DNA from 4 places in the Staphylococcus delphini genome. Region 4 is predicted to be linked to each of the others. Evidence: riboswitches for the same ligand, from Rfam matches in the RefSeq annotation. Region 4 holds a riboswitch; each other region holds the start of a gene.
What was found. Region 4 has a riboswitch for thiamine pyrophosphate ahead of EL101_RS09430 (ECF transporter S component). Riboswitches for the same ligand answer to the same signal wherever they lie in the genome.
Positions count from the first base shown of each region.

Region 1 (8,009 bases), 1.1 Mb from region 4:
GAAACAGATGAGAATGTTTATTTTACATACAATTTTTTCGTTATATTTTGCATTTTATAGTTGTTTCCAATTCTGCAACTAATTATAATGACAATATTAAAAGAAATAAAAGGAGGTTATTTTTTTGAAAAGCGACCTCACGTCTCGTAAACATAACCATGCCCATCCATCACAACACCGTCAACCCAACTATGAACCCTCTCCATCATCGAATCCGAAATGGCTTATTGCACTCATCATTTTACTGATTATCATTGTACTTGGTGGGATGATATATGGCGGTTACCGTTTGTCTCAAGTAAAGCTCCATTTCAACACGACTGAAAACAAAGCGACAACCACTCAAAGCGAGCAAGATACAGAAACCGTTCACCTCGATGTACTGTCATACGACTTCAGCCAAGACTTCATGCATAGTGACCGCATTGATGGTTATCAAAACTTTCATATCGGAGACACACGTAAAGATGTCGAGGCAACCCATGGCCCACCCAAAAAGACTGTTGAAATTGATGGTCGTGACGCCGCATCATATGGCGATCTTGCTATCAGTTATAATGCACAACACCAAGTCGAACATATTTATGTCACACCGCATGAAGTTACAACTGCACAATTTATCGGTGTCCATCAAGCGCCTAACATGACAGACGGCAATATATGGTATTACGATAGTCGCCAAGACAATCCCTATACTATCAAAGTGTACACACAAAATGATCAAGTCATCGCTATCGAAAACATTCCACAAATTTAATTGCTTCTAAAGTGTCTAGGAACGCACCGAATCGTTATCAATAAAAATGCAAACCAAAAAATCACGGTCACACTTCAAACAACGAAGTATAGCCGTGATTTTTACATTGCTTTAAATGCCGCCGTTTCACATGAAACATCCTTATGCTTCAACTTTTTCAAATGTGCCCGGATTAAACTGAAATTTCGCACGTTCTAACGGCCAATATCTCACCAATGCTTTGCCTACAATACGCTTGTGTGGCACGAGTCCTACTGTATACGAGCGACTATCGATACTGTTCATGCGATTGTCACCAAGGACGAGATAATGACCTTGAGGTATCGTTGTACTTCCATCTGAGCCCTCAATATCCGATACATCAAAGTTTTCGGTCAAAAATTCAGCTGCTTTTTCTTTTTGGTTCGCTTTTAAATAAGGTTCCTTTATCTTTTGACCGTTAATATACAATTGATCATTTTGATATACGACACGATCGCCCGGCAAACCTATAATCCGCTTAATAAAATCCCGTTCCGCATCTTCATGAAACACAATGACATCCCCGTGACTTAGCGTGTTGAGCTTTTTTGACAGTTGATTCACAATGACACGGTCACCTGTTTCGAATGTAGGATGCATAGAGGCGCCATTGACCGTGTAGGGTGTGAAAATCAACCATTTAACGAAACCGACAATTACTAGGGCGATGCCAATTACTATGAGTATATCTTTTGTTTCCTTTCTCATTCTATGCCCCTTTCATGCATACATTTTGATTGCTATGTTACTTGATTTTTCACAACGCCACAACAAGAGGCAGTCTACCGGCACACTTACCGTAGACTCCCTCCGCTATTAATATTGAATGGTCGCCGTAATTCTAAGCTGTTCCCCTGTTTGATTGCGATACGTATGCGCTGTATTGGCGTTAAAACTGATGGCTTGGCCCGCTTCAATTTCATAGTGTGTGTCTCCAACAGTAAGTGTTAAAGTGCCCTCATTCACAATAATGTACTCTTTCGCGCCTTCTTGATGTGCATCTGATTCGAGTATACTGTCCGCATCCATACGCATACAAAACATTTCAAACGCATGTGCCGCCTCATATGGAAAATACGGATAAACGACGACCGAGCGATCATCATTATAAATCGGCTGAATGTCTGAACGGTCTATTTTTTGAATCGCTTCATTTTCTTCACTAATTAATGAAGTCAATGGAATACGTAACCCATTTGCGATTTTCCATAATGTATTGATACTTGGATTCGCTGCCCCTTTTTCAATTTGACTAATCATTGTTTTACTAATACCAGTCAACTGTGCGATTTTATCTAAACTGAGACGATGTGCTTGACGGTAATATTGTAAGTTTTCTGCAACGACTGTGTTAATATTTTCCATTTTTGAGCCCCTTCTATTTACAATATAGTGAACATCATGTACGATATAGTGTGTTCTTTATATAGAACGTTTCGTCAATTATACCAAATATAGAGAGGAGTTGACACCTTGGAACAACAATCTAACCGTATTAACTGGTTGCTTTTTATCGGTATTATGCTCATTGCCGCTAATTTAAGAGCACCAATTACTTCAGTAGGCGTGGTATTACCCGCGATTAAAGATACATTAAACTTATCCAACACAGCCGTCAGCTTTATTTCCATTATTCCTTTATTAGCTTTTGCGATTATTTCATCACTTGTCGCTAAAGTAAGTCACCGTTTCGGAATGGCGCGTTCACTCTTTATCGCTTTACTTTTGATTCTATTCGGTGTCATTTTAAGAAGCATTACAGAAGTCAGTTTATTATATATTGGGACGATATTGATTGGGGTCGGCATTGCATTTGGGAATGTTCTTGCGCCTGGTATGATTAAATCCAAATTCCCGTATCGTATCGGCATTATGACAGGTTATTATACTGTTGTGATGAACATCTTTGGTGCACTCTCATCATATGGTGCCGCACCGTTACTTAAAAATTACAATTATAATGTTGCATTAGGCAGTATTGGCATCGTCTCGTTCATTGCTGTGCTTGTATGGACGTTCCAGTTACGTCATCATGCTGCACAAAAACAGGTCGACCTCTCAGATGCTGTCAATGTATGGAAATCACCACTCGCATGGCAAATTACGCTACTCATGGGTGGTCAGTCACTTATTTTCTATTCACTCATTAACTGGCTACCAGAATTTTTATTATCGTATGATATTCCGGTGTCACGTGCAGGCCTTTATTTATCGATATTACAAATTGCGATTATTCCATTCACTTTTGTTACACCGATTTATGCTGCACGACTTAAAAACCAAGTCTTACCTATCGCATTCACTGGCGTTCTCTTTACTGTCGCTATTTTAATCTTAATGTTTGCGCCGCGTATGGCACTCTTGTCATTAATCTTGATTGGTATTGCGCTGGGGATTGCATTCGGTTTGGTGAATACATTGTTTAGTTTACGTACCGAAAGTGGATTAACTGCAGCGAAATTGGCAGGGATGTCACAAGCAGTGGGTTATTTATTTGCATGTATTGGACCATTGTTCTTCGGTATTTTACACGATTGGACAGGACAATGGATCGTGTCGCTATCCGTATTACTCGTGACAGGTCTAGCGATTATGACAATTGGATCAAGATCAGGACGAAACACCACTATTGAAAAGACTTTAGAACCATAACGCTTGATTTGACTTAGCATATTTTCAACTTTCCCTGTTACATCAAGTGTCTCGAGTTGTTCTTGCAATCTGATCACTTTTCGTGAAATTTAAAAGACAGGCGTGGTTTGAATGATTTTTCAAACTGACGTCTGTCTTTCTGTTTGCTTAAAATAGCGCGTTTCGCATTAACCCCATCTTTCTTCAAAGCGGCCGACTTTCCACACGACTATCGCAATGATCCATGAAAGAATAAGCACGACGACTAATGCATAGCCGAGCCAACCGAAATCTAATTGGGTCACCCAGCCGAGAAAACCATTTTTCCAATGCCATTTTTCACCAAGTAATTGCATGATTTCTACGCCACCAATCAGTAGTGCGGCAACGACAGAAATGGCCGTCATCGTAATGTTATAGAAGATTTTACGTGCAGGTTTGTCAAATGCCCAATGATACGCGTTGGTCATCAATACCCCATCCAATGTGTCTAACAAGCTCATCCCCGCCGCAAACAATATAGGTAACGCGATAATCCCTAAAAACGGCACGGTATGTTGAGCAGCACCTGCTGATAATGCGAGTAACGATACTTCACTCGCCGTATCAAAACCAAGCCCAAATAAGAAACCTAATGGGAAGATGTGCCAACTTTTTTGAATAAACTGGAAGAGTGGTCGAACAAAACGCATGATTAAACCGCGTGATTCGATAAGTTCATCCATTTGTGCGTCTGTAATATTTCTTTGACGTAATTGACGGAATAATTGAATCAGTTGTATTAAAATGACTAAATTTAAAATACCAATGAGCAATAAAAAGACACCTGAAACAATCGTCCCAATTAATCCGCCTGTCGTTTGAAAGCTTTCCATATGACGTTGTGCCCAAGTCACCGCAATACCTAGTGCAGCCGCCATTAAGAATACAACAGACGAATGCCCTAATGAAAAGTAAAAACCTACACCCATTGGATTTTGTTTTTGTTGGAGTAATTTTCGCACGGTATTATCAATCGCCGCAATGTGGTCCGCATCAAACGCATGACGCAATCCGAGTGTGTACGCAATCACCCCCATACTCATTAATAACGGATATTGCGCGCCTCCAATCCACATTAAAACGATACCGACAATATGTAATAAAATGACAATGCCGAGATAAGGATAGGCATGTTTGATACTTTTTGTATGATTCATTTCATTTTCACCTTTTTCTATTTTCGGATAATAAAATCATACACCTTTTTTCTGCCATTTCAAGTTTTTAGATGTAGGGTATTGCAGAAAAACATTTAGAGAATAATGATATTTTTATTTAACACAAAACTTGTATGCCTATCAAGTGAGCAAAAATAATAAGAGCCAGGATCCAACTTCATCCTAGCTCTTGTGCTGATTTCGATTAATGGTAAATTTTACTGCCTTGTGCTTTAAATTCTTCGGCCATTTCTTGCATCCCTGCTAATTTGTCTTTATGCGCATCACGGATATTGTGAGAAATTCGCATTGAACAGAATTTCGGTCCACACATACTACAGAAATGTGCCACTTTAGCTGATTCTGCTGGCAATGTCTCATCATGAAAAGCACGTGCGCGTTCAGGATCAAGAGATAAGTTAAACTGATCGATCCATCTGAATTCAAAACGGGCTTTACTAATCGCATCATCTCGATCTGTCGCACCTGGTAATCCTTTGGCGATATCAGCGGCATGTGCGGCGATTTTGTACGTCACGACGCCATCACGCACGTCATCTTTATTTGGTAAGCCGAGATGCTCTTTAGGCGTCACATAACATAACATCGCTGTCCCATGACTTGCGATTTGCGCTGCACCAATAGCGGATGTAATGTGGTCATATGCTGGTGCAATATCCGTTGTTAATGGTCCAAGTGTGTAAAATGGCGCTTCTTTACAATAAAAGTCTGCCAACTCTTGGTTTTCTCTAATTTTATGCATCGGTACATGCCCAGGCCCTTCTATCATCACTTGGACATCATGTTCCCAAGCAATATCTGTCAACTCGCCTAACGTTTTCAGTTCAGCAATTTGGCTTTCGTCATTCGCATCATAAATCGAACCTGGACGTAAACCATCGCCTAATGACACCGCAATATCGTAACGGTTCAATATTTGACAAATTTCATCAAAATGCGTGTATAAAAAGCTTTCTTCGTGATGGGCCAAACACCATTGCGCCATAATTGAGCCACCACGAGACACGATGCCTGTTAAACGATCTACCGTTAATGGCACATAGCGGAGTAAGACACCAGCATGAATCGTAAAGTAATCGACACCTTGTTCAGCTTGTTCAATTAAAGTATCTCGATATATTTCCCAGGTTAAGTCTTCCGCGATACCGTTCACTTTTTCCAACGCTTGATAAATCGGCACCGTACCAACTGGAACTGGCGAGTTACGGATTAAATACTCCCGTGTCGCATGAATGTTTTTACCTGTCGATAAGTCCATCATCGTATCAGCACCCCAATGAATCGCCCAGACTAACTTTTCAATTTCTGCTTCAATGGACGACGATACAGCAGAGTTACCGATATTGGCATTAATCTTCACTTGAAAATTTTTACCGATAATCATGGGTTCTGATTCAGGATGATTGATGTTGTTCGGAATAATCGCGCGCCCTCTCGCAATCTCACCTCTGACAAATTCTGGACTGACATTTTCACGTGCTGCCACGAACTTCATTTCTTTAGTGATGATACCTTGTTTCGCATAATACATTTGTGTAACGCGTTTGCCCTCTTGTGCACGTCTCGGTTGATATTTGAATGGATGTTCAACAATATTTTTATGTGTTTCTGAATGGTAACCGTTGTCGATTGATTGCACACGACGGCCTTCATAATGCTCGACGTCTTGACGGGCTTCGATCCAATCTGTGCGCAGTGCTGGAATGCCTTTCGTAACATCGACTTCATACGTGTCATCATGATAAGGCCCCGCTGTATCATACACAACGAAAGGTTCATTTTCCGTTGTCCCTTGTTCAGTTACCGTTTCAGACAATGCGATTTGGCGAAACGGGACTTGGATATCCACATCCTCGCCTTGTTTAAAAATACGTTGACTCGCCGGAAAATTTTTCTTCAATTCAATTTGTTCTTGTTTCATTCAATAACCCCCTCTGACTTCACTAAGAGGCATTAACAACACTGAAAATAATAGGCAAAATAAAAACGCACTCAGAATAATTCTAAAGTGCGTACGAAAACGAACGAATTTATTAAAGTGCGTCAAAAGTGAGCCGAAATCATGTATGTGGCATCACGACACGATTCCGCCTGACAAGTGAACACCAGTCAGTCATGAAGGTTTCGTTTGCTTCCCTACGCTAGTATGATCTAGATCAGGTTCAAAGGGTTGAGGCGTTCACCTCTTTCAGCGCATTAATGGCACCCCTAGCAAGTTCCATATTTAAGTTTTACAACAGTATCGTATCACTAAAAATGTAAAATGACAATTACTATCATAAAATTGATTTAATTGTTTTATTTTTGTCATTTGGTTCATTTAGAGATTGTACTTTACTAAACAAACGAGAGGATGGGATATTATGTTTTCCCTTCTTCTACTACTTATCAGGTTATGATTGAATTATAATTATAAAACAGGTAAAAAATGATGATCAATGGGACTTTAAAAGTTGATGCTATTGATTTTTTTGATTTCATAAACTTGCCCTCAGTTTCCTATGTTTGACTGACGATTGCCCAGAAGGCTGAAACTCCTGAGGGGATACGTGCATAATGCTGACAGTCGCCTCTTTACTTTATTGGTGGGAGGTGTTTAACGCAGTAGCTGTCTGACTTCTCAATGCGCTCGCTTTTGAGAAGTCTAGTCAGCCTTGCGGGGGCAGAACGACGAAATCTTTGTTACACATGAGATTTCTGTACTGCTCCCAAAATCCACAATGAATGGGTGCGCTGGGAATCAATTTTGCTCATCGCTCGGTTCTGCTCAAATCCTAAGCGCTTTTGTCACAACCTCCCCTAAGAACGCGAAGCCATGAAGGCAATCAAAAACTACAAATCATAGGGAGGGCAAGTTAAACAAAATAATGTATCAATAGCATTCAATTCTTTTTATCTCCATCCCCTTACTTTTCACTTAGGTTTACAAAATAGGCGATAATAATTTTGCGATAGACTGCTTGAATTTCACCCAATTTGAGCGGGCGGCATAACGTTCTGGTGTCAGTTTTTGCGACACTTTTAAATCTTCTTTAAATGCTTCAATTAATGTTTGCGCAATCTCTTCGTTATACATAATCGCATTGACTTCAAAGTTCAATTTAAAGCTCCGTTCGTCCATATTCGCTGAACCGACCGATGCGACTTCACCATCAATGACCATCATTTTAGAGTGAATAAAGCCATTTTCATACGTGTACACGTTAACACCATCTTTCATCAGTTGTGCGACTGTCGTTAATGTCGCCCAGTGCACAAACGGCTGATCTGGCTTGTTAGGAACGATGAGATGAATGTCTACACCTGCTTTAGCGGCAATACGTAAGGCGTTCACATAACCAATGTCTGGCACGAAATAAGGTGAATGCATATAAATCGTG
Region 1 covers NZ_LR134263.1:309,213-317,221, reverse strand. Annotated here, with positions in the region: gene EL101_RS01355 (hypothetical protein) at 125-757, shown strand; gene lepB (signal peptidase I) at 899-1,486, opposite strand; gene EL101_RS01345 (helix-turn-helix domain-containing protein) at 1,595-2,143, opposite strand; gene EL101_RS01340 (CynX/NimT family MFS transporter) at 2,252-3,430, shown strand; gene EL101_RS01335 (HoxN/HupN/NixA family nickel/cobalt transporter) at 3,598-4,608, opposite strand; gene thiC (phosphomethylpyrimidine synthase ThiC) at 4,814-6,550, opposite strand; TPP riboswitch at 6,746-6,849, opposite strand; gene cls (cardiolipin synthase) at 7,553-8,009, opposite strand, start outside.
Region 1: another riboswitch for thiamine pyrophosphate. It lies ahead of thiC (phosphomethylpyrimidine synthase ThiC); the one in region 4 lies ahead of EL101_RS09430 (ECF transporter S component).

Region 2 (8,009 bases), 1.1 Mb from region 4:
TCACATTACGCGATTTTAAACGTTTTAAAGAAAAAGGAGGTCATGTAGAATCATTTTTCCCATCCAAACTGCCGCTCATTAATTTACGTATGAACAATAGAAATCACCGAAAAATTGTCATTATAGATGGTCAAATCGGCTATGTGGGTGGCTTTAATGTCGGGAATGAATATCTCGGCTTATCTAAAAAGTTTGGGTATTGGCGTGATACACACTTACGTATTCGCGGTAATGCTGTTAGTGCACTTCAATTGCGTTTCATCTTAGACTGGAACTCCCAATCGCACCGTGACAACATTACATATAGTAGTCAATATTTCCCAAAACCGCAACAGACCCATACTGGCAATATTGGGGTACAAATTGCTTCAAGTGGTCCAGACGAATTTTGGGAACAAGTTAAATATGGTTATTTAAAAATGATTTCGATGGCGAAAAATGACATTTACATTCAAACACCTTACTTCGTGCCTGATGAAGCTTTTATGGATGCACTCAAAATTGCAGCTTTAGGCGGTGTTAATGTTAATATTATGATTCCGTCTAAACCTGATCACCCATTCGTTTACTGGGCCACTTTTAAAAATGTCGCGAGTTTAATCGAAGCCGGTGCACGTGTTTACCTTTATGATAACGGCTTTTTACATGCCAAAACATTGACCATTGATGATGAAATTACGAGTGTAGGTACAACAAACATGGATAATCGGAGTTTTACGTTAAATTTTGAAGTGAATGCATTTGTATATAATGAAAAACTAGCGAGAGAAGTACGCGAAAGTTTTGAAGAAGACTTAAAAGTATGTAGCGAATTGACGAAAGAACGCTATGCCCAACGTAGCATTTGGATTAAATTTAAAGAATCCGTCAGTCAATTGCTCTCCCCTATTTTATAAGTTAAGGAATGACTAACGAAATGAAACAACACACGATTCAAGCAGCAGAACAATATATGAGAAAGGCACATCAACATGATAGCAGCGGACACGATATCGCGCATGTATTACGTGTTAGAAAGCGCGCCCTTGAAATCGCACAACACTATCCGTCCGCTGACCATTACCATATCGAAATGGCATCACTCCTTCATGATACGGTTGATGACAAATTGGTAGACGCCCAAAGTGCCCGTCAAGCATTATTGCACTTTTTTGAAGAACAACAGGTCGCAACAATCGATCAAGAAGCCATTTTTTACATTATTGACCATATGAGCTTTCGAAAAACTCAAACAGTCGGCACACTCAAAACCATTGAGGCGCAAATTGTCCAAGATGCTGACAGACTCGATGCGATGGGCGCGATTGGCATTGCACGTACATTTCAATTTGCCGGTCACTTTAACGAGCCGATGTGGACAGGGGCCCACAGTTTAACCGAAATGCAACAACTGTCAAACATAGGCGCAGTACCACCATCAGCAATCAAACACTTTTTTGAAAAGCTACTCAAATTAAAAGATTTAATGAATACACCCGTAGCAAAAGACATGGCGCAACAACGTCATGATTTTATGGAAAGCTTTTTACAACAATTTTTTGCTGAATGGGACACCGAAATCAAACAATCATGAATAGGAAAAGGCTGGGAACTTAGCGTCCCAGCCTTTAAGTATGTGCACTATGATTATTTCTTTTTGTTCTTTTTACTTACAACTTGTGTGTTCTTACCTGTTTTGTTGCCATTTTTTTCTGCTTCAAACTTTTTAATTAATGGCGCCACTTCTTCTTTTGCTTTTTTACCATATACCACATTGGCAATATAAGTTTGAACGACAAGGAATGCAGCTGATACTGACCAATATAAGCCTAATGCCGCCGCAGAACTAAATGAAATCCACACAATCATAATTGGTGAGATAATCATCATCATATAACCCATTTGACGTTGTTCCTGTGGCATATTAAAACTTGACACATACGCTTGGATGAAGTAAAGGACACCCGCGATGACGGTAATCCAAATATCCGGTTTATCTAAATGGAACCATAAGAAATCTGAGTACTTCGTGATACCGCCACCAGACGGATATTTAAGGACAAAGAATAATCCCATGATGATAGGCATTTGAAGTATGAGCGGTAAACAGCCTAACATACTTGCCATTGGATTCATGTTGTATTTTTTGTATACTTGCATCATTTCTTGGTTCGCTGCCATTTTGTCTTCTTGTGTACGTGCACGTTTTACTTTTTCTTGCGCTTCTGTAATTTCAGGTTTCGCAATTTTCATTTTTTCACGCATCATATGCATGTTTTTGTAGTTTGATAACATGAAAGGTAATAAGACGATACGTACAACCAATACGATAATGATAATCGCTAAACCATAGTTATTATTTAAATGATCCCCTAACCAGTGAATCAATCTGTCCATTGGTTGAACAAACGTATTGAAAAAGAATCCGTCTCGATTACTCGGTTTACTATAGTCACAACCCGCTAGAAGTAAAACTACACCTGCAAGCATTGTTATTAACGCTTTGTTCTTCATTTTTCCACCTCTAATGATATATTCACATAAATGATATTTTATCATAGAAATAGACGCGGTGGAAATATATTCCGGTATAAATTGAACTTTATTTAAAATATTGTAAGTAACGTTTCACAGATTTTTCAATATCTGTACTATGTGTAATGGATGAAATCGTCGCAATCCCATCAGCGCCATTTTTAAGAAGTGGTGCAACGTTTTCTTCAGTAATCCCACCAATAGCAACCATCGGAATATTTTCATCGTATTCTCGCATGCGTCGAATTAAACGGATGCCACCTGGTTTACTTGCATCTAACTTAGAACTTGTTTCATAAACAGGTCCCACACCAATATAATCGACGTTGGTAAGGTCAGACTGATCATATTCTTCAAAACTTCCGACACTAAGACCAATAATTTTATCTTCTAATAAATGTTGAAATGATTGGACTTTCGCATCTTCTTGGCCAACATGTATGCCATCCGCATCGACTTCAATCGCTAAATCCACATCATCATTAACAATAAATGGTACGTGATAATGACGACACAAATCTCGTAAACGAACGGCCATTGCAGCTTTCTCCTCACCTTGTAAAGATGAAGGGCCTTTTTCACGAAATTGATACATTGTAATACCCGCTTCTAACGCTTCTTTTAAAATGGTATCTAAACTACCTTGTTTGACATCTTGTGTACCTGCAATAAAATACACACGTAATTGTTTTCGATTAAATGTCATTTTCACTCACTTCTCTCTTTTTAATCTCCAATAAATAAGACTCAGCTAGTGTTTGATTTAATGCATCGATAAAAGCGACTAAAAATGTACCCGGTAAATCTGCACCTTCACGTAATTCAGCTTGTTCTGCTGAAATGTTATAGTACGAAACGGCTTCAATGAGTTGGTCGATAGATGGTTTTGTCTCACCCAATAGGAAACTTGCCACTACCGCACCTAACAAACACCCTGCTCCGGTAATTTTTGTCAACAATGGAGAACCATTTGATAAGATGACCACTTTGCCATCTTGTACAATAACATCTTCTTTACCTGAGACGACAATCGCGGTTTGATACTTTTCGTAAGCTTGTTGTGCAATGCTGACCACATCAATATCCGAAGCACTATCGGTTCCTTTCATCGTCGTCGCTGTATCCACTAATGTCAAAATTTCAGATGCATTGCCTTTAATGACAGCTACATCAATTTCTTCTAAAAAGCGTTGACAAAAATCTTTACGGAATTGCGATGCGCCTACTGCAACAGGGTCAAAAACGATCGGTACTCCCATTTGATTCGCAGTCTTAGCAATGGCGAGCATGTCTTCACTATTTCTCTCCGTTAACGTACCAATATTGATTAATAAGCCTTGTGTGACCTTAAAAAAATCTGCTGCTTCTTCTGGGGCTTCACTCATCGCCGGACTTGCCCCCATACTCAACAAACCGTTGGCAGTAAAGTTTTTCACGACATCATTCGTATAACAAACGACAAGGGGTTGTTGCTTTCTAACTTCTGCTAAATAATTCATGTTAATCCCACCCATTTAATTTTTCATATGCAAAGTGATTCACTGGACCTCGACCTTTACCAATTTCTGGTGTATGTTGAATCGCTAATGAAATATATTTTTTGGCTTTGGCTACGGCGTCATAAACAGATTTTCCTTTAGCTAATTCTGCTGTAATGACGGCTGAAAATGTACATCCCGTGCCGTGTGTATGTTGCGTTGGAAAACGTTCGCTTTTAAATTCGTAATGACCCTCTTGCGTAAATAAGTGATCGATGGCATCTCCTTCTAAATGGCCACCTTTAATAATGACCCCTTTCGAACCAATATCATGAATGAAAAAGCGGCCCACTTGATGAATTTTTTCCACCGAATCAATAGTAACGCCAGCGATTTCTTCAGCTTCTGGAACATTAGGTGTTGCTACATCTGCATATGGTAACAGTGTTTCTTTAAGACGATTTCGTACTTTTTGGTCCATTAAAGAATCACCACTTTTAGCAACCATAACTGGGTCAATCACATATGGAATATCAATCTTTTGCAAATATGACGCAATCACTTCCATCATCTCTGGTGTCGGAATCATCCCTGTCTTTAACGCATGTGGCATTTCATCATTAAACACACTGGCTAATTGCTCTTCTAACCAACTTGCTTCTAAATTGTGAATATGTTGCACACCCATTGAGTTTTGAGCCACGATACTTGTCACTGCAGCCATGCCATAGACACCACAAGAATGAAAAGATTTCAAGTCTGCCATGGCGCCTGCACCACCACTTGGATCTGTACCTGCAATCGTTAGCGCAATTTTTGGTTTTTCCATCATTTTTCTCCTCCAAATTCCCATTTTTCAAGTTGATACGCCATATTGAAAAAGTTTCGTTCATGAACTGTACTTTGTAGAAAGTTTTGTCTCAATTGTTGTTGAACTTTTTCGGAACTCACTTCTGCATATGAATCGAGCCAACGATCAATATAGGACAACAGTGTATCCATTTCTTTATTGTAAAAATCGAACCACGCTTTTAATGGATGATTGGCCTCAAAATGATGATTTTCAATCGCCATTTTACCTAATTGTTGATACACATATGGACACGGTGCCATTGCAGCAATGGTATAAGCGACATTGTCAAAAGCATAAGCGTTATAATACATATGTTTAATATAGTGGTCGGCAGACGGATACCAATCCCCTTGTTGAATGACACTTTGATAATCTTCACCAACATAGTCCGCTAGAATATGATGGGCCTCTACTTCTCCAGAACTCGCAAACTGAATTTGTTCTGTTAAAAATTGAATTTCACCTTTCGTATCCACTTTCGGTATCAGTAGCGCATATATTTTGGCAAATTCATTCAAATAACGTGAATCTGCACGTAAATAATGTTTAACTGATTCTGCCGCAATGTCCCCGTTAAGCATGCCTTGTATAAAACCATCTTGATAAATTTGTTCAATAATAGGTTGTGCTTCTTGTTTAATTTGTTCAGAAAAACGCATCTTCATTCTCCTTTAATATGAAAAAAGACTACCTTGAAAGTAGCCTTGTTCACACACTGAAGCATGCGTGTCCATGTGCTACTTCCCTACGTTGGTTTCATCCAAATCAGGTTCAGAGGGTCTGAATATCCATTCATCTCAGCCATCAATCGGCACCCCTAGTAGTCCTTCATTTTTTAGTTACCTTTAATGTATCAGAAACCTAACGCAAGTTCAATTATGTAAAAGCACTAAACAAATTGCGAAATATATGTATAGTTTAACAAAACAAATGACTCTATTAGATTATTTTGCATTTCTTATGAATCATTCGATAAATATTAATGAGAATAAAAGTGGCGATTGGCCACTAAATACAATACAGTATTTAATAGCCAATACACCTCATTTCAAGGTTGATAGTTAGACAATTTTGGTAGTAGGTTGTCTACCAAATTTCATTAGAGCTCAAGTCAATATGTTGAAGATAAAAGTAATGGTGTGAGATAAATCGAATTATTTCAATCGGAGAATATACTTTGAGAAGGGTTGATAAAAATAGGTGGGATTATCAAATATTGGAAAATCTTTGCTTGTTGCTTTGCTATTCATCGTTGAACTCATCTGTGTTTGACGCTATCGTTACTGTGCCAATTGGAGAGATTTGTGAAACGAGTAATTCTGTAGCATAACGTTTTTCATCATTATGAACATAACGTCTCGTTTGGATTTGCCCGCTTATCGCTACAGTTGTCCCCTCTTGGATCGTTTCGTGAATTTGAAGAGCAATATTACCGAACGCTTTACAATTTAAGTAATCAGTGATGGGCTTTTGGTTTTTACTTAAATACTCTCGCGTGACAGCAACGGTAAAGGTAACAAAGTAACTCTCTTCCTTTTCGTAAAAACTGGGCGGGCGGTTAATGATACCTACTGCTTGAAAATGGTTAATGTTGTTCACCTCCTGTACCTGTAATATAAACCTTTCAATGTGAAATGACAAAATGCAAATTCCTATAAAATTAAAGTATGCATCGAGAGATATTTAAGCCTTATCGAGAATTATTTTAAAAATTGCGTTATAATTAAAAGTACCATAGAAATTTCGTAAAGTTTTTTAAATGAGATGGGGGTGGCTCCAATGAAGACGTTTAAAGCTGTTCGTTTCCAAATCGTTTCTGAAAATAGTAGCGTGGCTGAATATGAACTTCTAGACGGCGTAATTATTAATAAAGAGAATAGTGGTACGGGTTGGGTGTTAGAAATCGTTATTTCAGATATACATCAAGAACAGATGCAAGCGTACATGGAGGCGGAAACACTTTTAGATATTCGTGTCGTCATTACGCGACCATCGAATGATCCTGCACTATTTGATGCGACAATCAAGCATATTACACCTTTAAATGGCAGCATTTCAGTTGTATTTGAGTGTCATATTTATACATTGCGACAAGTTTATGCGGAAAATTTACTCGAACAACTGGTCAACGAAGGTATGCAAGGTCAAGAGCTCATCACAACGTTCAATCGCATGATGAAATCTAAACCACGCCTTAAAGACGAACGACAATAACATTTGAGGCATACATATATGTACTAACTTCAAATTGAATCGTGAAAATTGATCACCAATTCAACCTACAAAAACCACCTCATTATGAAGACGAGGTGGTTTTTTATATCTGATTTATGCGTTTGGATCTTGTAATGCAAAAGTCAATTCACAACTACATGCAATTTGACCATCAACAGTTGCTTTTGCAGTCCCTTTACCAATCGGTCCTTTAATTTTTGTAATTTCAACTTCTAACACTAAAGTATCACCAGGCACCACTTGCTTTTTGAATCGACATTTATCAATTCCTGCAAATAAAGCGAGTTTCCCTTTGTTTTCTTCACTATTTAACATCGCTACTGCACCTGTTTGAGCCAACGCTTCAGTAATTAACACGCCCGGCATAACCGCATAATCTGGGAAATGCCCTTGGAAAAACGGTTCATTACCAGACACTTGTTTAATGCCTACACAACGCTGACCTGGTTCGTATTCAACCACTTTATCAATCAATAAAAAAGGTTGTCTGTGCGGGATGATGTTTTTAATTTCATTATAATTAAAGATTGTTTCCATTAGTGATGTCCTCCAATTGTTTCGATGATATGTTGCCAAAACCTTAAATTAAATGTATTCAACACGTTATCATGGTTGATAATAAAGCCTGTCATTAAACCGACTACAAACATCATGATTGCGATAAAAACAAATAAAGTTAATTTAAAACTAATTGAATCCATTATTGTTTGTAGCCCGTATTTCCATTTAGTCATTAATTCTTTCAATATTGGCACCTAAAGATTTAAGCTTGCCATGAAAATCAACATAGCCACGGTCAAGGTGTTTTAACTCAGTGACAATCGTTTCACCATCCGCTACAAGTCCAGCTAAAATTAATGCTGCAGCTGCACGTAAATCAGTCGCTTTCACTTGTGCACCTTGTAACGCACTTTTCCCTTCGATTTTAG
Region 2 covers NZ_LR134263.1:856,089-864,097, reverse strand. Annotated here, with positions in the region: gene cls (cardiolipin synthase) at 1-896, shown strand, start outside; gene EL101_RS03880 (HD domain-containing protein) at 917-1,573, shown strand; gene yidC (membrane protein insertase YidC) at 1,627-2,493, opposite strand; gene thiE (thiamine phosphate synthase) at 2,582-3,220, opposite strand; gene thiM (hydroxyethylthiazole kinase) at 3,210-4,013, opposite strand; gene thiD (bifunctional hydroxymethylpyrimidine kinase/phosphomethylpyrimidine kinase) at 4,015-4,821, opposite strand; gene tenA (thiaminase II) at 4,821-5,504, opposite strand; TPP riboswitch at 5,571-5,674, opposite strand; gene EL101_RS03850 (single-stranded DNA-binding protein) at 6,088-6,444, opposite strand; gene EL101_RS03845 (YwpF-like family protein) at 6,625-7,059, shown strand; gene fabZ (3-hydroxyacyl-ACP dehydratase FabZ) at 7,174-7,617, opposite strand; gene EL101_RS03835 (DNA-directed RNA polymerase subunit beta) at 7,617-7,814, opposite strand; gene murA (UDP-N-acetylglucosamine 1-carboxyvinyltransferase) at 7,807-8,009, opposite strand, start outside.
Region 2: another riboswitch for thiamine pyrophosphate. It lies ahead of tenA (thiaminase II); the one in region 4 lies ahead of EL101_RS09430 (ECF transporter S component).

Region 3 (8,009 bases), 740 kb from region 4:
ATTTATCCATTACTCGTTAAAATGGATTTGCGCAAAGAACCTTATGCCTAAGCCCTTGAAATCAACCGTTAAAGCCGTTACAATGATAGAGAGGTAAGACTGACGGGTCACTGAACGCACACTAACGACAGTCTAAAAACATGAGAGAAAGGACCTAATGGCATATGCTAACAAAAGAATTTGCTCAACGATCTGAGCTTAGTGAAAAACAAGTCCGTAAAATTGTCCAACATCTTGAAGAACGCGGCTATCATTTAAACAAGACTGAATATCGTGGACGTGAAGCGACAGACTTTAAAGAGGAAGATATCGAACTCTTCCAAGAAATTGCTGAACGTGTCGCACAAACGAATAGTTACGATCTTGCTTTCGAAGCACTCGAAAAAGAAAAAGACTTTTTACAGGTCATCGTTAAAGAAAACGAGCAACAATTACCTGCTGACCAACAAGTGCCACAATTGATTCAAGAGTTGCGCCACGAAATTAATCAAATGCGTGAAGAACGTCAAATGTTAGGTCAAATGGTCTCACAAGTGCATCAACAACAAGAAGAGCTTAAAGCATTACATCAGCAGTTACATACACAGTTGGAGACGAGCAACAAGTCTCTTGAAGCTTTGACTACTGCGCAACAACAACAAACAGAGCAATTGTCAAAAACGCAAGAAACCATTGAAACCCAAACAAAAGAACATCAAGAGCTTGCGGAAACGATTCACCGCAACGAGAAAAAAGGTTTCTTCCAACGTTTATTTGGTGGTTAAGCAACATTGATGATAAGCTAAAAAATGTAAAAGTTTGGATTTAACGTCCGTTTGAGTAATACTCATGAATAATCAATAAAAAACATAAGCTAGGGGTGCTCGAGGTGAGCTGAGAAAGATGGTATCTTAACTCTTTGAACCTGACGTGGTTAGAACCAACGAAGGGAAGCGCAATATGACGACGAAATAGTCTCAAGATGAATGATGCGTAGTCACATTATTCTAATCATATATGCTTTCCTCTTGCATCCTTTTATGCAGGAGGTCTTTTTTTATGAAACAAACCCTGATTATTGGTGCAGGTGTTATGGGGTTATCTATTGCACGCCAACTCGATGCCAAACATCGTCACATCCGTATCATTGATCGCTCCACCCCACGAATGAACGCGTCTTATGCTGCGGGTGGTATGTTAGGCGCACAAAATGAATTTTTTGAAGATACCCCACTTTATCGACTTGCAATGAAAAGTCGTGCGATGATGCCTGAATTAGCCCAAGCCTTGGAGCACGAAACGGGGATTCATATCGAATATCAACAGCATGGACTCATCAAAGTCGCTTCTCAACCTCAAGATGTCCAAGCCGTCCGTCAACAGTTCGATTTTTTACACCATCATGACCACACCGTCACCCAACTGTCTACGGAACAATTAACGCAACGGTTTCCCCATCTCGATCCATCACAAAGTGCCGCGTTCAAAATTCAAGACGACGGCCAAATTAATGCGAACCTTTACACACAAGCGCTTATTGCTTCGGTCATGGAACGTGCCCATATCGAATTAATGACCCATACGGAGGTTTACTCGTTACAGCGACACCATCATTGTTACCGCATTAAGACGTCAAAAGGCACTTTTGAAGCTGACGAACTCATTATTGCAGCTGGCGCATGGAGCGGCGCATTGCTTCAACAATTAGGTTTCGAATTACCGACACATCCTGTTAAAGGTGACGTCAAATTGATTGCGTCTGATTACGCCGGTTTAAAAGAAACGATTTTTAATATGAACGGCTGTTACATCGTCCCAAAATTGCCGAATCGCTTCTTAATTGGTGCAACATCTGATTATGATTGTTGGGACACTGACAACAATGACGATAACCTTGCGTGGCTTGACCGAGAAAGTTTGAACATGATTCCCGCATTACGATCACACCATGTCATTAAAACTTGGACAGGGATTCGTCCCATTACAGAAGATGAAATCCCTATTATGGGCGAAATTGCACCTCAACTGTTTGTGACGACAGGGCATTATCGTAACGGGATTTTACTGTCACCCATTGCTGGACAACTGATGGCACAACTCGTTGACGAGGATAGCGAAGCCCAACGTCAGCTCGCTCCATTTACACCTAAAATTAAGCAAATATAAAAAATATATCTTGATTTTACGTTTCCTTACTATTATCCTATTATATAAGTCGGAATTAAAAAGGAAGCGTATGTATGTCTATATTTTTAATTATTATTAACTTAATTATTTTTCTTCTCGCCTTATTGAGCCTGTGGGTGATGGCGAAAAAACATGTCAAATTCCCTAAACGTGTGTTCTTTGCGCTAGGTTTAGGTATCGTATTAGGCCTCCTCCTCCACCTCATTTATGGCGTTGAAGGTCAAGTGACGACACAAACAACTGATTGGGTCGGCTTAATTGGGAATGGGTATATTGCATTGCTACAAATGATTGTCATTCCACTGATTTTTGTTTCTATCGTCGCGGCATTTACGAAAATTGAAATTGGAGAAAAGTTTGCTAAAGTCGGCAGCTTAATCTTCATGTTTTTGATTGGTACCGTAACGATTGCAGCGATTATCGGTATTATCTATGCACTCGCATTCAATTTAGATGCTTCTAGTATTGACTTAGGTCAGGCAGAAAATGCTCGTAGCGCCGAAATTACTGATAAAGCGAAAGGGCTTACTGCAACAACATTGCCAACACAAATTTTAGAATTGTTACCGTCAAATCCATTTTTAGATTTCACTGGTGCACGTGCAACTTCTACTATTGCAGTCGTGATCTTTGCCGCATTTGTAGGCTTTGCATTTTTACGTGTCGCACGTAAACAACCTGAAAATGGTCAAACTTTAAAACGCGGTATTGATGCCATTTACGCACTTGTCATGGCTATCGTCACATTTGTTTTACGCCTAACGCCTTATGGGATTTTAGCGATTATGATTAACACAATTGCGACGAGTGATTTTGCTGCGATTTGGACACTCGGTAAGTTCGTGATTGCGTCGTATGCAGCACTCATTACAATGTACATCATTCACCTAATCATTTTAGCTGTTATTGGTGTCAATCCAGTACATTATGTGAAGAAAACAGCCGAAGTTATTTTATTCGCATTCACTTCGCGTTCAAGTGCTGGTACATTGCCATTAAACGTACAAGCGCAAACGAATCGTCTAGGTGTGCCTCAAGCTATCGCAAACTTCTCGGGCTCATTTGGACTATCTATCGGACAAAATGGCTGTGCGGGAATCTACCCTGCAATGCTTGCAATCATGGTCGCACCTGTCGCGGGTGTTGAAGTGAATCTACAATTTATTGTGACAGTCATTATCGTTGTCGTGTTAAGTTCATTCGGTGTAGCAGGTGTAGGGGGCGGTGCAACATTCGCTTCAATCCTGGTCTTATCTGCATTGAACTTGCCGGTCGGTCTTGCGGGTGTCTTAATTTCAGTCGAGCCACTGATCGATATGGGTCGTACAGCACTTAACGTGAATGACTCTATCTTAGCGGGTACAGGCACTGCCAAACTGACAAAACAACTCGATGAAGACATTTTCCATTCCAATTATATGGACGAATTAACCGCACAACATTAAGTAACACAATAGTTACAAAACAGTATATGCGGATGAACTTGCCCTCTTCCTACGATTTATTAGTTCTAGGATTGTCTTGATGGATTCGCTTTCCCAGGGGACTTGCCTCAACTAGCCAACGCTTAATCATACTGTGACATAAGTGAAGCGTTGGCGGATTTTCGGCTGCGTCTGATCCCTCGGGAGTCTCATCCATCACGACAATCTTACTCTACAAAGTCATAGAAAGAGGGCAACTTTTTACATTAATGCGATGTAACTTGCTTTTGATTTCATCGTTAATTACTTGCTTTATTGTAAATGAGATTAAAGTGTACATTTCGTACATACTGAAGCTTAATTTTCATAGAGCGTCTACAAAGTCAATCACATATGTATATAAACATAATCAAAGAGACAGAGGGCAAGTTGGCTGTGATACGCCATTTCTTTTCTGCTAATATTAATGCCCCTATCTCTTTTAACTTATGTTTATTGTACGGTTTCTAATTCGCTACTGTGACATTTTAGTGCATCAACTTGAATAATCTCGTCGCATCGTTGGGCAAGTGCTAAGTCATGAGTGGCGATAATGAGTATTCGTCTTTCATCTACCATTTCAAACAAGAGTTCCACTACTTTCTGCCCGTTCGCGTCATCTAAAGAGCCAGTCGGTTCATCTGCTAAAATCAGGCGCGGTTGTTTGAGCAATAAACGCGCTAATGCTACCCGCTGTTGCTCGCCTCCACTTAATGTCGCAACTTTACGCTTATGATTCATATCAATCCCAACCTTTTGTAAACATTGTGTTTTCAATTGTTGGCGTTCTGATTTGGATACTTTCTTGAAAGCCAGTGCCATATCGAGATTTTGGTTAATCGTCATTGAATCAACAAGACCATAATTTTGAAATACATAGCCGAGGATATCGCGATAAAAACGAAAATCAGCTTTCAATCTTTTTTGATCGAATCGCACCTCACCTTGTTTCAATGTTTCGAATCCTGCAATCGCATTCAGCAAAGTCGATTTCCCTGACCCACTATGACCAATAAGCGCATAAGACTTCCCCGGTTCAAACGTCAAATTCACATTGTCAAAAATCGTACGTTTCCCTTTTTGAATCGTTACATTTTTTAATTCAATCATTCTTTCTTCTTCACCTCTTTAGGCCATTTTGAAAGGTCATGAATATATTCAATCTCAAAGACGTATTTACCTTTGTGAATCACTTTTACATGATCAGACTTGGCATCATATCCACCGAAATTCAAACGATATTTGAGTGGTTCGCCCGATTCGTCATACGCTTGAATATCCACATACGTTTGTGTTCCTAATGGTACCACCGCATAAGATGTCTCCTTCTTTAAAAATGGATTAAAGTAATCAACATACGTCAGACGTACAAAAGCTAAAAATAGAACACACCCGATGACGATTACTGCAATCGATATCAGCATATTTTTCTTCAATATTTAAGCCTCCCTAATTAGTACATTGAATTGTTTTTCTAAATAATGGATGTAAACCCATTGAATGAAGAATTGAAACAGCAAAATCACGCCAAAAATCCATATCACATTACTATTTTGTGTCTTTTCAAATAAGAATGCGCCAATAAGAGCAGTAAATAAACCATTTAATACGATATAGTTGCGATAGTTTTGCCAACGTCTGAAGCCAAACATTTTTCGCATAAGTAACCATTGACGACGCTGCTCAAAGTAATGCAATACATCTAATAATGTCACGATACACAAGACTGTCATAGCGATACCACTAGAAAAGCTATACACAAGCCATTTCGTTTGTGTTTCTCGATACGTTTTCATAACACTGTCTTTATAATTGGTTACACCTTGCACATCATCTTTCAAATCAAAGCGGTCGATATTACGGATAATATTTTCATAATTTTTAAAAATCAATTCCCCTTGTGATAATGTGGAATAATAAAAATCATCCGTTAAGTCTTTAGCATTTAACATTAAAATCGCAGGCGACTTCATATAGGTTGTCGACAATCCCGTACGTACATCAAAGGCGTAAATTTCGTAAGGATTTTTCAACTGCGTCACTAGTACCTTTGTCTTTGATTCTGGATTTGGAAGTTGATAGTTCACCCAATCCTGAAAATCTGCACGTATGGCTGAGACTTCATTTTTAGCTTGAGGAGGTAAATACAACTCTATTTGTCCAGGTCGGTCTTCTAAATTCGGTAACTCTCGTAATTGAGACTTAAAAAAATCAACAAAGTTTTGATTGACAAACAGCACATTTCCTTCGTCTGGCGAATAATTTGTTTGACTTGGTTCATACAATACATTTTGATTCATCAATAATGCTTGTTCATGTCGCTCACTATATATAAACATTTGATGATATCGTTTCGCAAATTCCATTTCTTCGTTCATACTACGCCGTATGGGTTTCAAGTCAATTGTGTAATAATCATCTAGTTTGCCCCACCATGCTTCTGTCTCTTGTATTTGTTCTAACTTTTTCATTTGATTAAGATTCGGCAAAATGAGGAGTGTGAGTAAAACTAACATACTCAACTTAGAGATATGATTCATCGCACGTAACAGACGATATGGCTTGAGTCCTTTAATCATCAATGGGATATCTATCCGGATAAGTATGATACAAGACAGTAATGAACTGATAGATAAAATTCCCCAAAATAAAATATCCGCAACGATGAGACGACTTACAAAATATTCGAGTTGACCGTCCAATCCTAACCATTTCAACAGCCCTATCGAAAGGAATCCGACACTTATGGCTAATATCAACCATCTGATAATAATTTTTTCAATATTCAGAAACAAGATATTAAAAAAACGATAACCATGTAAACGCATCGTCGCATATGTTTTAAAATTTTGACTTCGATAATGCAAATGATACAACAAATAGATAATAAGTAATGTCACAAATGGAAGCAGTACGCCTCGATTAATGAGCACATCCCCATAGATCATCCATGATTGTACAGATCCCATCCTCACCTTTAGACCGACACTTTCTAAAGCTGTTTTCAATTGTTCCTTATTAGCAATATCATCTAATATAAAATAATCACCACGTACATCTCGCTGCATCAGTTGATCATGCGTTAAATGATGGTAACTATATGTCGTATTCATCGGCGCAATAGTGTGATGATTGGCTTGCTCATTAAACGCATAAATCGCTTTATCGACTTGATGTTCTTTATGATCGATAACGACTTTAAAAATCGCAATATCTGCATCTTTCGCTACCTTCTCAAACTTCTCAAAAACTTCTGCTTTTGAATGTTGGTAGTCCCAACTTTCAACTTCAAGCATCACACGACTTCCAGTAAGTATTTCGCTGTCCTCTTCGTACAGTACAAGAATTAAAAATAAGCTTATTAGTGTGAGCGTGACCACATCTAATAAGTGTTTCATCCACTTCATTGCTCACCTCTATAAATTGGAAACTTAGTATACATTATAATATGCTTCATTACGCCACCACCATCTCTTTTCTGATGATGCCAGTGCTCTAACTCCAGGTTTTCTAAATCCACTAAACGATCTTGTTTTCCCAATTGCTGTTGAACTATGGTATCTATAGTTATTACTATAATATGACCATACGTATTTACTTCCTACACCATAATTCCAAGTTCCTCCGTCAGTATAGATAGTTGCTGCACTAACTATACTAGACGAACCAATACCTATTAACAATAACCCAGCGACTAAAGTACTCAAAATCTTATTTTTCATAATTTCATCCTCCTTTATAATAACATTACACCTTTATTATAGTTTATACCAATCTGATTTTCAACAATATTAAATAAATATTTTCACCTTATTTAGTTTATATATATGTGTGTAGAAATAAAATACAAGGACTTCATCTTTAATCCTAAAAAACTCCCCATCCATTTATTTTGAACGGGGAGAATTTATTTGATTATCGATATATTATTTCTTATTAAATCCTGACATTTGCAACCAATCATTCATCTCTAATCGTTGCTTGCTACTCATAAAGCCAGCGATTTGATCGGACCATGTTTCATCACGTTTGCCTTGTGTGCGTTCTTGATAATATTCAGACACAGTTTGATCATAAGCTTCAATTTGTTCAGACAATTCAGCGTCATCTTGATTGTAAGTATCCACATGGAACACATGGGATAATGGAAGGCGCGGTTTAGGTGAACCATTTTCGTCATCTGCTGGCTCTCCAATGGCCATACCGAATAATGGGAAGACGTGTTCAGGTAAATTTAAAATTTCGCGTACACGTTGCACATCGTTACGTAATGAACCGAGATATACAATGCCGTAACCCATATCTTCAGCCGTCAATGCAATATTTTGAGCCGCTAATGCCGCGTCAACTGTACCGACTAATAATCCTTCAGCTGATTCA
Region 3 covers NZ_LR134263.1:2,736,982-2,744,990, forward strand. Annotated here, with positions in the region: gene EL101_RS12860 (hypothetical protein) at 1-51, shown strand, start outside; gene EL101_RS12865 (DNA-binding protein) at 165-764, shown strand; TPP riboswitch at 846-948, shown strand; gene thiO (glycine oxidase ThiO) at 1,039-2,145, shown strand; gene EL101_RS12875 (L-cystine transporter) at 2,220-3,611, shown strand; gene EL101_RS12880 (ATP-binding cassette domain-containing protein) at 4,083-4,739, opposite strand; gene EL101_RS12885 (YxeA family protein) at 4,736-5,065, opposite strand; gene EL101_RS12890 (DUF1430 domain-containing protein) at 5,069-7,036, opposite strand; gene EL101_RS12895 (lactococcin 972 family bacteriocin) at 7,061-7,351, opposite strand; gene nfsA (oxygen-insensitive NADPH nitroreductase) at 7,556-8,009, opposite strand, start outside.
Region 3: another riboswitch for thiamine pyrophosphate. It lies ahead of thiO (glycine oxidase ThiO); the one in region 4 lies ahead of EL101_RS09430 (ECF transporter S component).

Region 4 (8,009 bases):
CGTTTTTGACCCATAGAGAGTTCAAATGGGTGTTGGCTCGATACGTGCTCCAAATCAAGCAGTGCTAACATTTCTGCAGTTTTTGCTTTCGCGTGTTCAGGGTCCATATGGTGATAATTAACCCATATTTCATCAAACACACTATTTTGTATAAATTGCAGTTCAGGATTTTGATACACTAAAAACATATGTTGCGCGGCATCTTTAATTTTAGTTAATTTCTGCCCGCCGTAATGCATGTGCCCCTTATAACGTATCAATTGCATCATCGACTCTAACAGCGATGTCTTACCTGATCCATTTTTCCCGGTGAGGGTTATCCATTCTCCAGGTCCAATATGTAATGCGTCTACTTCATATAATGTACGACGACCCCTTTGTATCGCGCCTTGTTCGAATGAAAAATGAAAATTTTGAGTAGTAGATTGAACGGGATGCTGGGGCATAGGTGCATGCGACCAAGCTTTTGGATGCCACACACCGTACTCACTTAATAAAGCTTCGTAATGCGACATAATATATTCAGGCGTGCCTTGTTGGATAATATGGCCGTGATGATTCATCAGTATGACACGATCGACATGTTGCCAAATATGTTCCACCTTATGTTCGACAATCAGTACCGTCTTGTCCTCCCACAAATCCTTTAAAAGATTCCATAAATTTTCGGTCGCTTCTACATCTAACATCGCAGTCGGTTCGTCGAGAAACAATGTATCTGCCCCTTGAAGTAACGTTCCCGCAATCGCTAATTTTTGTTTCATACCGCCGCTCAATTGATGAATACGTTGCTTTGGATTTACATCCAGACCGACATAGTTTAATGCTTCATGAATACGGCGGTCCATGTCGTGACGCGGAATGTGTTGGTTTTCTAAAATGAAGGCTAACTCTTCATTCACTTGTGGCATACAAAACTGCGAATCCGGGTCTTGGAAAATGACACCTGAATTGTCAGCTATTTCTAATGCATCATATTTCATTGGTAAATCAATTAAGTTCGGCACAATGCCACTTAACACATTGAGTAACGTACTTTTACCCGAACCAGATGGCCCAAGTAAAAGCACTTTTTCTTTATCTTTGATTTCTACGTCAATCCCGTCAAAAATTTTATAATCTGCACTCGGGTATTTTAAACGTAAATTTTTAACTTTTAACACGATAAGTCACCCTTATAATGCATCGTAATCGTCTTTTGAAGCAGGTCGAAACAGTTTGGTTACACCAGTCTGATCCAATGCCTTAACGAGTATGTATGGGAACACACCGGCTAATACAGCACCACTGATAATACGAAAAGCAATCAATAGAATTAAGTTCCAAGTCGCAACTTCATTTAAGTAACCATAGTACCAGTCTATAGGTAAACTAATGACTGCGGCTGCCATACCTGCAAGGACAGCAACCATAAAAGCACGTGATTTGTAGCGGAAAATCGCAAAAATAATCTCACACGCCAAACCTTGGAGTAAAGCGTAAATAATTGTAGGGATATCAAAACGTCCCATCATAATTGTTTCACCCGCACCTGCAGCAAATTCAGCTAACAATGCAATCCCCATTTTAGGAATAATGAGATATGCAACGACTGCAGCACTAAACCACATCCCATACATCAATTGATCAAGATGTAAACCTAATGGCTGTAAAGTATTTGTGACAGCCCACCATAAATTATAAATCACTGCAAAGATCACGGATACGAGTACAGTGACGAGGATGTCTGACAACGTTAAGCCTTTTTTCATATGTAAATTCCTCCCAAAAATTAAAAAAATACGCATATCTTAAACTGAAGATAGGCGCATCATGTGCTCATTGATCTATGGATACGTTATTGGAATGACAGACAAAGTCCACCGCACAATATTCATATCATAACAAAACACTTTCCTACGCTAGTATCATCTAGTTCAGGTTCAAAGGGTTTGAGGTGACACCTCATCTCAGCTTTCACACCCCTAGTGTGCGTATTTAATTGATAATGTCAATGTACACCTAGAATATTGAAAAGTCAAGGTTTCAAACGACTGATGATTCAAAATTTGAAAAACTACAAACCATCAAAAATGCATATATTGGAAAAATGAACACGAAAGACCTCACTGTGCGTTCATATGCGTAAAGAAGGAAACGACAGTGCCCCAAATGAATTTTAGATCAATGCAACATGCGTGCGTATGAATAAAAAACAGTATTTGAAGAAAAACACTAGTCGTAGTTTTCAAAATCTTTCGCTGTCTATGTCAAAATGAGTTAAAAAAGAATGTAAGGATTAAGCTGGTTAAACAATGCCAACACCTTCAACATAAAGCAATACTTTAAAACGAAAAAAAGGAATAGGCGATAATCAGCCCATTCCTCACACATCAAACAAAAACTAAAGATTACTCAAACGTTTTTTGAATATCATCTTTCGTTTTCTCTGCACCGTCTTTCGCATCTTCAGTTTTATCTTTCAATTCTTTTTCTTTATCTTTCGCTTGTTCTGCAGCTTTTTTAATATCTTTTTCAGCCATTGCTAACGCCTACCTTTCAAATTGTTTGTATCCTCAATATAACCTTTCTGTGCACAACCTAAACATCGTCACTTCATTAAATGTAAATAGAAATGAGGCTTTGACATCACATGCACCTAGCTACAGCGATATATTAAATATTTATCTCCTGTTTTCGTATAAAAGTAAATGAATTTTGATATACTTAACGCATCAATTTTAATGTGAAAATAACACATAGATAATTAAGATATTTGAAACTGAAAATCAATCCGTTTTATTATGGTATTATGAATTAAATGTATAGGTCATTCTGAAGACTGATATTTTTGAAATATAAAGACAGGTGACAAGAGGTCGTATATAATAGCTTTGAGGTGAGAGGATGTCTTTGTTAAACAAATACACCGAAGTGATTTATAGCTATATTATCGGTGTGCTTTCAATTTTATTAAGCATCATTATTTTTTTTAATATTCCACTTATTGAACAGTTTAAGTCAGGCAAACAACCGAGTACAAATATCGACAATTTGTGGGATTTTATTATGGCATTCTTTAATGAAATCATTCGAGTCATGAGTCAATATATTGGTGACATTCCACTTGCGAGCGGTATTGTCATTTTATTGTTTGGAATTTTAATGATTTTTATTGGTCGGACATTAACGAATACAACACGATTTGATTATGACATTTCAATATTATTTTTACTCGTCGGCATTATTTTCTTCGTATTAACATTAATTTTTATGTCGCAAGTTTATGGTTGGAGCGCATTTATTTTTATTATTCCATTTCTTGTACATATTGGTTATATCGCATACAAAGACGAACTAAATCCATTGCACCGTAAAGAACATTATTTATGGATTATATTCAGTTATGGGCTTTGTTATATTATTACACAAATTGCGCTTTATGCCCGTATTGAAGCGAAAGATGTTGCTTCGATTGACGTTCTGAGTATTAATACATTTTTTGTAGTTTTATGGTTGATAGGACAAATGGCAGTATGGAATTTTCTCTTTTTACGTCGTTCATTACCAGTGTCTGAAGAAGAAATCACTGGTGAAGCGAATGCGTATTCAAGAAGTAAAAAGTATCAATTTACGAATACTTCTAAAAACCATTTCAAAGACTTTCAAGATCGTACGGCTGAATTCACGCACGGTATTTCACATCGCACACGCCGTAGTATTGATTTAGAGAAGTTACGCCAAAAACGAGAATCACTTGGAAAAAAATGGTTTTCATGGGCTAAATTAGAGGAAGATGACATTCCGATGTTTCTTAAAATAAGACCGAAATGGTTGAACCGCAATTATGTCATGATTGCTTGTGGCGTGATTCTGTTATTCTTTATATTACTAGAGTTCAATAACCGTAATGCGCTATTTATGTCAGGGGACTGGCAGTTATCTCAAACACAATATGTTTACGAATGGGTGAGCTTACTGTTATTACTCATTGTGGCGATTGTCTTTATTTTTACAACAGTAGTGCGCATGTTAAGAGGTAAGTATTACTATTTACAACTTTTCATGATCAGTATTTTATTCTTCAAATTGTTAACGGAATACATTGTAATTTTGTTCCACGGGCTATTATTATCCATTTTCATTACGCCAATTCTCGTATTAATGTTAGTACCAGCCATTGTCGCGTTCGTCTTACAATTGAGACAACCTGTTCATATCAAAATACAAAAACGTCATTAAACTTGAAACATAAGAAAGAGACCAAACAAAAATTGATCCACTTACTTGATGCGTACAGTTGAACATTCGCGTCATTGATCTGCACCATTTTATGATTAATGATGTGGATGTATACGCTAAGAGAATGATTAATCTATGTGAACTGAGCTACTTGTTATCATTTCTACAGGGAAGTCGGGTTTATGCAATATATTTGGCTCATCGCACTAGCGCAGTAGGTCTTTTCAACGGCTGAACAATTTCATCTATAGTAAATTTATTAAACGGAGCAAGGTGACTTAAATCGCCCTGTTCCGTTTTTTTTTTTGATGCGTGAAAGTAGGGGACCAGGTGACAGATTTGTAATTTAACATCGCGTGTCATACAAAGCTGATACATATAGAGTAGTTTTATAGTTAAAGTTGAGTAAGAAATCATTATTTATGGAAGGTATGAAAAATAATTTGGACACCGCTAAAGTAGGATTTTTACTTATCCTTCCATATCATTCGGTACTTCAAATACATACTGGTAGCGCTAAAAGTTAAACTCCTTCAAGCTTTAAACGCAGAAGATTGCCGGATGGACGAGACTCCCGAGGGATCAGCTGAACCGGAAAATCCACCAACGCTTTCAACAAATGTAACAGTTCAATCAAAGCGTTGGTTAGTTGAAGGTTCAGCCCCTGGGAACGCGAGTCCAAGACGGCAATCGTATGTTTCTGTAATACTTAAAAACGGGTATGCTTCAAAACGAAAATTATAATTCGCATGTTCAGAAGAAAGCGCATGTATTATGAACTAGGACGACAGTTTGTTTGAACGCCTATACGTGTTAAAATCAGAATAATGATAAGAAAAGAAAGGCTGATAAAATGAAGACAGCTATTTTGAATAAAGGTAAAGAAGAAAAATATTTCAATCAGTACCCACTTGTGGAGGAAGCGGATTTATTCCAGCACGATCAATTAGAAGAAGGGGATGTCTTTCATCTGCTAACTTCAACACACGTCTATATCGCGACTTGTTATGTAGGCCGTCAACACAAAGGATTAGGTTGGGTATTGACATATCAAGAAGGTGAAGCGATTGATCAAGCGTTTTTTGAGCAGTTATTCGCACAAGCGCTCGAAGTTCGTCAGTATTACTATCAAATTGAAGGTACCAATGCATTTCGTTTATTTAATGGTGAAGGCGATGGTGTGGGGGGTCTCACGATTGACAACTATGATGGCCACTTATTAATTCAATGGTACTCAGAAGGCATTTATCGTTTTCGTCAACAGATTGTGAGTGCGATTCAAAATATTTTTGATTATACGTCTATTTATGAAAAAACGCGTTTTAAACATCAATCTATTGAAGGTGGTTTTGTAGCGGGGACAACACCGGAATTTCCGATTGTCGTTGAAGAAAATTTCACATTTTACAATGTACACCTTGATGACGGTCCGATGACGGGGATTTTCTTAGACCAAAAAGAAGTGCGTAAAAAGATTAGAGATTATTATGCTAAAGGACGCCAATTACTCAATTTATTCAGTTATACAGGGGCATTTTCGGTTATCGCTGCAACAGCTGACAGTCAAACAACGAGTGTGGACTTGGCTAATCGCTCACGTCAGTTGACTGAAGAGAACTTTGGTTTAAATGGTATCGATCCTAAATCACAACATATTTACGTGATGGATACGTTCGATTACTACAAATACGCACTACGCCATGGCTTGAGCTACGATACGATTGTCATCGATCCACCGAGTTTTGCCCGTAATAAAAAGAAGACGTTTTCTGTAACAAAAGACTATGACAAGTTAATTGAAGGTGCACTCAGTATTTTGAACCCAGGTGGCAGTCTTGTGTTGAGTACGAACCATAGTGCTTATACGCTAAAGGCATTTAAAAATATGGTCAAACAAACGATTGAAAAGCAAGGGTTCACATATGAAATGAATGAAGTCATGGGCTTGCCAAAAGATTTTAAAACACATCCACACTATAAACCGTCGAAGTATTTAAAAGTTATTTTTATTACAATCAAGTAGTAAAAAGGGTTCAAAAGGGGTATAGATGTGAAGGATTTTCATAATGAGGTGAGTATGGAAGATGAATTTTAAACAAAAAATTTCTGAAACATTAGGTAATAAAGTATTAGATATTGAAACGATTAATCGAAAAGACGCGCTACCGACGTCAGAACAAGAGATACGTGCAAGACGTGAACGTGCAGAAGCGCTAGTGAGAAAAAAGGCGCTGTTATCTTCAGGTGCAACTGTTGTGCCAATACCAGGATTTGACTTTGGGATGGACATGAAATTGATGCGCGACGTCATTGAAGATGTGAATAAAATTTACGGTTTAGATCATCAACAAGTGAACCAAATGAGTGATGACATGAAAAACCGTATCTTAATGGCAGCGGGTATTCAAGGCAGCCAATTAATTGGTAAAAAAGTGTCGAGCGGTTTGCTGAAAGTTTTTATACGCGATGTAGCTAAGCGAACTGCTGCGAAACAAACACGCTGGTTCCCGATTGTAGGACAAGCTGTGTCAGCATCGATTAGTTATTATTTTATGGTTAAAGTCGGCAAAGACCATATTCAAAAATGCGAAAATGTAGTAAAATCATTATTGTAGCATGTAAAAAAATTCACAAATCATTATGAATGCCGTTAAAAATGAGATAGCGAGGCATTTACGAATTGAATTTAACTATAGAATTTGGTAATGTAATGCTATGTAGCGAAGTTAAATATAATTTATGCTAGTAAATCTAGAAGTAGAAGGAGTAAGATGACAGATGGAACAACAATCATATGTAATTATTGACGAAACAGGTATTCACGCACGCCCTGCAACAATGCTTGTTCAAACAGCTTCAAAATTCGATTCAGATATTCAATTAGAGTATAACGGTAAAAAAGTTAACTTAAAATCGATCATGGGTGTTATGAGCTTAGGTGTGGGTAAAGACGCAGAAATTACAATTTATGCTGACGGTAGCGATGAAAAAGACGCAATCGACGCAATCACTGAAGTATTATCAAAAGAAGGATTAACAAAATAATGTCAAATATTATTAAGGGAATTGCAGCTTCTGATGGTGTTGCTATTGCCAAAGCGTATCTGCTCGTAGAACCCGATTTAAGTTTTAGTAACGAAAAAACGGACAACCCGGAAGCGGAAGTCCAAAAATTTAATGAGGCGTTGAACAACTCTAAAATTGAATTAACGAAAATTCGTAATCATGCAGAGGAACAATTAGGTGCGGATAAAGCAGCTATCTTTGACGCACATTTACTCGTTTTAGATGATCCTGAGTTAATTCAACCGATTGAAGAGAAAATTAAAAATGAAAGCGCAAGTGCACCTCAAGCATTAACTGAAGTGACACAAAACTTCATTACTATTTTCGAATCAATGGATAACGAATATATGAAGGAACGTGCTGCGGATATCCGCGACGTAGCTAAACGTGTTTTAGCGCACATTTTAGGGGTGGAATTACCAAATCCGAGTATCATCGATGAAAGCGTCATCATTGTGGCTCACGACTTGACGCCATCAGATACTGCACAGTTAAACAAACAATATGTTCAAGGATTCGTTACGAACATTGGTGGTCGTACTTCACATTCAGCAATTATGAGTCGTTCATTAGAGATTCCTGCTGTTGTAGGTACAAAATCAATTTCTGAGTCTGTACAACAAGGGGACATGGTTATCGTCGACGGTTTAACAGGGGATGTGATTGTGAATCCTTCAGACGATGAAATCAAAGCGTATCAACATAAGCGTGAATCTTTCTTT
Region 4 covers NZ_LR134263.1:1,995,755-2,003,763, reverse strand. Annotated here, with positions in the region: gene EL101_RS09435 (ABC transporter ATP-binding protein) at 1-1,163, opposite strand, end outside; gene EL101_RS09430 (ECF transporter S component) at 1,176-1,751, opposite strand; TPP riboswitch at 1,877-1,976, opposite strand; gene graF (glycopeptide resistance-associated protein GraF) at 2,391-2,522, opposite strand; gene auxA (lipoteichoic acid stability factor AuxA) at 2,887-4,221, shown strand; gene EL101_RS09420 (class I SAM-dependent rRNA methyltransferase) at 5,075-6,244, shown strand; gene EL101_RS09415 (DUF697 domain-containing protein) at 6,306-6,836, shown strand; gene EL101_RS09410 (phosphocarrier protein HPr) at 7,000-7,266, shown strand; gene ptsP (phosphoenolpyruvate--protein phosphotransferase) at 7,266-8,009, shown strand, end outside.